Regions from separate parts of the Bacillus sp. Bwzl_19 genome, predicted to be linked through region 2. Evidence: a T-box and tRNA genes for the amino acid it is inferred to sense, from the RefSeq annotation. Region 2 holds a T-box; the other holds one or more tRNA genes.
The links. The T-box of region 2 lies ahead of tyrS (tyrosine--tRNA ligase). A T-box ahead of a tRNA ligase gene usually reads a tRNA of that ligase, here a tRNA-Tyr.
Positions count from the first base shown of each region.

Region 1: it has a tRNA-Tyr gene. The T-box ahead of tyrS (tyrosine--tRNA ligase) is inferred to sense a tRNA for this amino acid. The anticodon was not compared.

Region 1 covers NZ_CM142729.1:191,859-195,258, forward strand. Annotated here, with positions in the region: gene murQ (N-acetylmuramic acid 6-phosphate etherase) at 1-51, opposite strand, end outside; partial or broken gene ACW5MY_RS01080 (GNAT family N-acetyltransferase) at 151-626, opposite strand; gene ACW5MY_RS01085 (2-thiouracil desulfurase family protein) at 645-1,097, opposite strand; tRNA gene ACW5MY_RS01090 (tRNA-Glu) at 1,279-1,350, shown strand; tRNA gene ACW5MY_RS01095 (tRNA-Val) at 1,354-1,429, shown strand; tRNA gene ACW5MY_RS01100 (tRNA-Thr) at 1,435-1,507, shown strand; tRNA gene ACW5MY_RS01105 (tRNA-Tyr) at 1,527-1,611, shown strand; tRNA gene ACW5MY_RS01110 (tRNA-Gln) at 1,616-1,687, shown strand; gene sigW (RNA polymerase sigma factor SigW) at 1,920-2,483, shown strand; gene rsiW (anti-sigma-W factor RsiW) at 2,497-3,123, shown strand; gene cdaA (diadenylate cyclase CdaA) at 3,289-3,400, shown strand, end outside.
Region 2 covers NZ_CM142729.1:2,567,201-2,570,600, reverse strand. Annotated here, with positions in the region: gene acsA (acetate--CoA ligase) at 1-1,039, shown strand, start outside; T-box leader at 1,093-1,329, shown strand; gene tyrS (tyrosine--tRNA ligase) at 1,380-2,645, shown strand; gene sr7p (small protein SR7P) at 2,766-2,891, shown strand; gene ACW5MY_RS13590 (AzlD domain-containing protein) at 2,933-3,256, opposite strand; gene ACW5MY_RS13585 (AzlC family ABC transporter permease) at 3,253-3,400, opposite strand, start outside.

The sequences.
Region 1 (3,400 bases), 1.3 Mb from region 2:
TGGATTTCTTGTTTCTGTGGTCAATCTGTGAATGTTAAGCCGGTCTGTCATGAATGTACCCTCCCAAGTCGTTATTACTTGAAGTATATGGGCTTCTGAATATATGTTTCAAGAAAAATCGGCAGGGAAAAGATGAATAATGAAACGCTTTCACAAAAAATGATGCAGAATGTGCTGTTCGCCGATCGGGCCGATCCTGCGCCGCCCTTTATCAATAAAACCGGAAGACCGGTACAAGTTCTGTGCACGATGATTGGATGATTCACTGCAAGCACGATTTCATCACACCAAGGGAAATAATTTGCGATAAAAGCGGGAAGCTGCAGCATCGCCTGTTTGGCATAACCTTTTCCCTGCTGTGACGCATGTAATGACAGCGCGCTCAGTAAAATGGCAGACACGTTGTTCGAATATGGGGCGATGGTTTCTTTTGAGGTATGTAAAATAAAAAAACCGACTGGGCTGTCTTCTTTTAAAATGACTGTGGGATAACGATCCCGGATGACAAGCGCCTGCGGCAGGACATCTTTCGGGAGAGCGGAGAACATTTTATCTTCTTCACTGAGTACAAACCCGTTCAGCCTGTCTGCATGCTCCGGTTTGTAAAAAGACAGGGTTACATCCATGATATCTTCTCTCCTTTTTTATAATTGATCCAGTTCATCTTCTGATAACACACGGCAGCCTGCCCGTTTTAAAAGAGCGGAAGTGATGCCGTCCCCGGTGATCTTTTTCCCTGAGAAAGTTCCGTCATAGATGAAGCTGCTTCCGCAGGATGGGCTGTTTTCTTTAAGGATGACCGTGCCGGCGCCTATTTCTTTTGCGTATGCCAGTGTTTTTTCCGCGCCGGCCATATATAAAGCGGTAACGTCTTCACCAGATGCCGTTACGATTTTCGCCGTTCCGTTCAGCACATCTTCGCCCGTGCCGCCGATGATTTCCGCCGGTTCGCGGGGAGTGGTGAAGCCGCCCAAAAGTTCAGGGCAGACCATAACAGCTTTCTTTTCATCCACGAGTCTGAGGATTTTTTCCGAAGCGGCGTGGGAGCCGTTATACCTGCATTCGATACCGCCGAGACAAGAGCTGACTAAGATCATCTGTGTCCATTCCCTTCAATATTTATGATACCTCCATCTTAAATGAAATAAGAAAGAAGGGATGAGTTTTTCAGTTAAAAAACGGGTAAAAAAGTTTGAAAATAAAAAAAATAATTTTTCTCTTTACAAATAGGGTACAACCTGTATATAATAACTTTTGTCAGCTCGACGCGGACACAACGGCCCGTTGGTCAAGCGGTTAAGACACCGCCCTTTCACGGCGGTAACACGGGTTCGAATCCCGTACGGGTCATATGGAGGATTAGCTCAGCTGGGAGAGCATCTGCCTTACAAGCAGAGGGTCGGCGGTTCGAGCCCGTCATCCTCCACCATATTTGCCGGCCTAGCTCAATTGGTAGAGCAACTGACTTGTAATCAGTAGGTTGGGGGTTCAAGTCCTCTGGCCGGCACTGTTTTTCTGAAAAATACGGAGGGGTAGCGAAGTGGCTAAACGCGGCGGACTGTAAATCCGCTCCCTCAGGGTTCGGCGGTTCGAATCCGTCCCCCTCCACCATTTTTGGGCTATAGCCAAGCGGTAAGGCAACGGACTTTGACTCCGTCATGCGTTGGTTCGAATCCAGCTAGCCCAGTCTCAGACACCTTTTGCATAAGGTGTCTTTTTTTATGTATCGGTGCTTTACCTCGATTTCCAATTGTTCATCAGATATACTATTTTTAAGCTGCTGTTAAGGCAGTATATTCTGTATTTTCCATCTACACCCTGCCTGAAATTTGGTAAAATAAATGTAATAAAAAAATGAAACCTTTTAAAACAATCAACGTATAGATACAGACCGGTGAAGGGCAGAGGTAAGATAAAACATGGAAAACCTGATTAAAAAAAGAATTAAGCAAGTCAAAAAAGGCGATCAAAATGCGTTTGCGGAAATCGTTGACCTTTATAAAGATAAGATTTACCAGCTTTGCTACCGCATGCTCGGCAATGTCCACGAAGCGGAAGATATTGCGCAGGAGGCTTTTATCAGAGCGTATGTCAATATCGACAGTTTCGATATCAACAGAAAGTTTTCAACGTGGCTTTACAGAATTGCGACCAACCTGACCATTGACCGCATCCGCAAGAAAAAGCCTGATTACTATCTGGACGCAGAAGTGGCGGGAGCAGAAGGGCTGACGATGTATTCGCAGATCGCTGCGGATGGGGTTCTCCCTGAAGACGCCGTATTGTCATTGGAGCTGTCTGACACAATTCAGAAAAAGATTTTAAAGCTGCCTGACAAGTACAGAACGGTTATTGTATTAAAGTATATTGACGAACTCTCTTTAATTGAAATCGGGGAGATTCTGAATATCCCTGTCGGCACCGTCAAGACAAGGATTCACAGAGGCAGAGAGGCTCTTAGAAAACAATTGAGAGATCTTTAAGTGGGGTGATGAAATGAGCTGTCCTGAACAGATCGTGCAGCTTATGCATAAGCATCTTGATGGAGATATCCTTCCTGAAGATGAAAACGTATTAAAACAACATTTGCGGTCATGCGAGAATTGCAAGCGGCATTTCCATGAAATGGAGAAATCCGTAGCGCTCGTCCGAAGCACATCGCATGTCACAGCCCCTGCTGATTTTACTGCCAAAGTTATGGCGAATCTTCCAAAAGAGAAAAAGCGCGCTTCTGTTAAACGATGGATCAAAACTCATCCGATCATTGCAGCCGCAGCGGTTTTTGTGATTTTAATGGGCGGCGGTTTTTTCAACAGCTGGCATAACGACCACAATTTCAGTGTGTCCAAGCAGCCGAACCTTGTCGTACAGAATCACACGGTCACCGTCCCTGAAGGCGAGACCGTAAAGGGTGATGTCACAGTAAAAAACGGCAAGCTGGTCATTAAAGGTAAGGTCGACGGCAATGTGACCGTCGTCAACGGAGAAAAATACATGGCCTCAGCCGGACAAGTCACCGGGCAGATTGAAGAAATTAACCAATTGTTTGACTGGGTCTGGTACGAACTGAAATCGGCGGGTCAGGGCGTTGTGAGCGCTTTAGACCCGAATGAAGATGAGTAAAGCGTATAATCGCTTTACTCTTTTTTTACGGATTGCCACGCTGGCTCATTTCACTTGAGAAATCAAAATGTGGTATAATGAGCACGCTATATGATGTACATATTGCTCATGCAGCACAATTCATAACGGAAAAACGAAATGACTGAATTCTTGGAGGACGAGGAAATGGCTTTTGAGGACATCCCATTTTTGCAATACCTCGGCAATGCCGTTGATATTCTCCTTGTTTGGTATGTGATATATAAATTAATCATGGTCATACGCGGAACGAAGGCGG
Region 2 (3,400 bases):
TCATGAAGCCATGATTCAGCAATACCAGACCGGCAAGTGGGTGCTTGATCTCAAAGAAGACGATATTTACTGGTGCACTGCGGACCCAGGTTGGGTGACCGGGACGGTGTACGGGATTTTTGCGCCGTGGCTGAACGGAGCGGCGAACGTAATCGTCGGCGGCAGATTCAGTCCGGAAAACTGGTACGGCACAATTGAAAAGCTCGGTGTCAGCGTCTGGTACAGCGCTCCGACCGCTTTCAGAATGCTTATGGGCGCCGGAGATGAAATGGCGTCCAAATTTGACCTTACCTCACTTCGTCACGTCCTGAGTGTCGGAGAGCCTTTAAACCCTGAGGTCATCAAGTGGGGGCATAAAGTATTCGGCAAGCGCATCCATGATACGTGGTGGATGACGGAAACCGGCGGACAGCTTATCTGCAATTATCCTTGCATGGAGATCAAGCCGGGTTCAATGGGGAAACCGATTCCGGGAGTGGAAGCGGCGATCGTTGACAATCAAGGAAATGAACTTCCGCCGTACCGGATGGGGAACCTCGCCATTAAAAAGGGCTGGCCGTCCATGATGGATTCCATTTGGAATAACAAAGAAAAATATGATTCTTATTTCATGCCGGGCGGCTGGTATGTTTCCGGAGATTCAGCTTATATGGATGAAGACGGTTATTTCTGGTTCCAAGGCAGAGTCGATGATGTTATTATGACATCCGGCGAGCGTGTCGGCCCGTTTGAAGTCGAAAGCAAACTTGTTGAACATCCGGCGATTGCCGAAGCCGGTGTCATCGGAAAGCCGGATCCTGTCCGGGGAGAAATCATTAAAGCGTTTATCGCCCTCAGAGAAGGACATGAACCATCCGATCAGCTGAAGGAGGACATTCGCCTCTTTGTAAAACAAGGGCTTGCCGCGCATGCCGCACCGCGTGAAATTGAGTTCAAAGATAAACTGCCGAAAACACGAAGCGGAAAAATCATGCGACGTGTCCTGAAGGCGTGGGAGCTGAACCTGCCGGCAGGCGACCTGTCCACAATGGAAGATTAAAGCCGGCGTTGACATTGCATCTAATTTATGTTAAAAATGAGTAAGCTTCATACGAAAAGGTTTTGATTGAGACAAGTAGGATATCTGATTGTTCCAGAGAGCTGATGGCCGGTGAAAATCAGTACATAAGATATGCCGAATACACTCATGAACCGCTTTTGCGAACAAAGTACTTCAAAGGAAGGCTTTCAGTAGTGAAAGAACGGACACGGTCCGTTATCAGGAAGAGTGATAAGAGCTTTTTTAGGCTTTTATTAGTAGGGTGGTACCGCGATTATATCGTCCCTTCGTTTTAAACGAAGGGGCGTTTTTTATTTCTATAAACAAAGGAGAAGACAAAATGACTAATTTATTAGAAGATTTATCATTCCGCGGCTTAATCCAGCAAATGACGGATGAAGAAGGACTGAATAAACAGCTGAACGAAGAAAAAATCCGTTTATACTCAGGGTTTGACCCGACGGCTGACAGCCTCCACATCGGACACCTTCTGCCGATATTGACACTGCGCCGTTTCCAGCTTGCAGGCCACCATCCGATTGCGCTTGTAGGCGGCGCAACGGGACTGATCGGCGATCCGAGCGGCAAAAAAGCGGAACGTACGTTAAACACTCAGGATATCGTTGTCGAATGGTCGCAAAAAATTAAAAATCAGCTTTCCCGATTTTTAGATTTCGAAGCCGGAGAAAACCCCGCTGTCATAGCGAACAACTTTGATTGGATCGGAAAAATGAGCATCATTGAATTTCTTCGCGACGTCGGAAAAAACTTCGGAATCAACTACATGCTTGCGAAAGATACTGTAAGCTCAAGAATTGAAACCGGGATTTCTTACACGGAATTCAGCTACATGATCCTGCAATCCTACGATTTCCTGAATCTGTACAGAGAAAAGAACTGCAAACTCCAAATCGGCGGCAGTGACCAGTGGGGCAACATCACGGCCGGTCTTGAACTGATCAGAAAATCGGAAGAAGAAGGGGCGAAAGCGTTCGGTCTTACCATTCCGCTCGTCACAAAAGCGGACGGCACGAAATTCGGCAAAACGGAAGGCGGCGCGATTTGGCTTGATAAAGAAAAAACATCGCCGTATGAATTCTACCAATTCTGGATCAATACAGATGACCGCGACGTCGTCAAATATTTAAAATACTTTACTTTCCTGTCAAAAGAGGAAATTGAAGCTTATGCTGAAAAAACGGAGACGGCTCCTGAGAAAAGGGAAGCGCAGAAACGTCTCGCTGAAGAAGTGACTGTTCTTGTACACGGCCGCGAAGCGCTGGAGCAGGCCGTTCATATCTCCCAGGCGCTTTTCAGCGGCAATATTAAAGAGCTTTCCGCTCAAGACGTCAAGGTAGGGTTTAAAGACGTGCCTTCGTTTGAAAAAGACCGCTCTGAAGAGCTGTCTTTAGTAGACGTGCTTGTGGAATCTAAATTGTCGCCTTCAAAACGGCAGGCCCGCGAAGACATTCAAAACGGGGCCGTCTACATTAACGGCGAGCGCCAGACGGACATCAGCCATCTTCTGACAGCAGAAGACCGCATCGAAGATCAATTTACCGTACTGCGCCGCGGAAAGAAAAAATACTTCCTGATCACGTACTGAAAATAAAAAGCAGTCCGGCCGCTTTATGCGGCAGGCTGCTTTTTTAGGTTTTGTGAATACTGCACCGGGAAATGAGTACAGTACATAGTATAAGGCAAAACAGGGAAGGGGCGCTGCGCCGTGAATTTCATGTTCACCATCGCGAAGGAAAGATTGCAGCGGGATCATTGGGAACAGCAGCAAAGCATGAACGCCGAAGTCAAAGCCGAGGAACCTGAGGCGGAAGAAGAAAATCCGCCATCATAAAGGAAAAAGCCTTCATTCTGCGGAATGGAGGCTTTTATTTGTCACCAGATCAGCCTGACGGCGGCCATCAGCACGACTCCCGTGATGACCGTAATTGATAAGCTTTTTGTCCACATCGCGCAAAGCAATGTCGGGATGAGAACGATCATTGCTTTCCAATCAAAGGTCAAAGCGCTATTTGTTTTCACGATCATGCTCTCCGTTACCAGAGCGGTCAAAATGCAGAGCGGAATAAAGGAGAGCCATTTTAAAGCCAATTCAGGCATCTGAATGTTCCGGACAAATATAAACGGAACGATACGCGGCACAAGTGTAACAATCATGCAGCCGAGTATAATCCAGATCATTTGCGTACTGATGCTCATTTGTCCGTCACCACCCCGATGGTTGCCACAATCACGGTTGAGACGATGACTGCGATATGTGACGGCACGATATAGGATAACAAGACCATAAAGATGATCATATAGACGATTAAGGAAAGATTGTGCTTCAGCTTTTCCGACGCA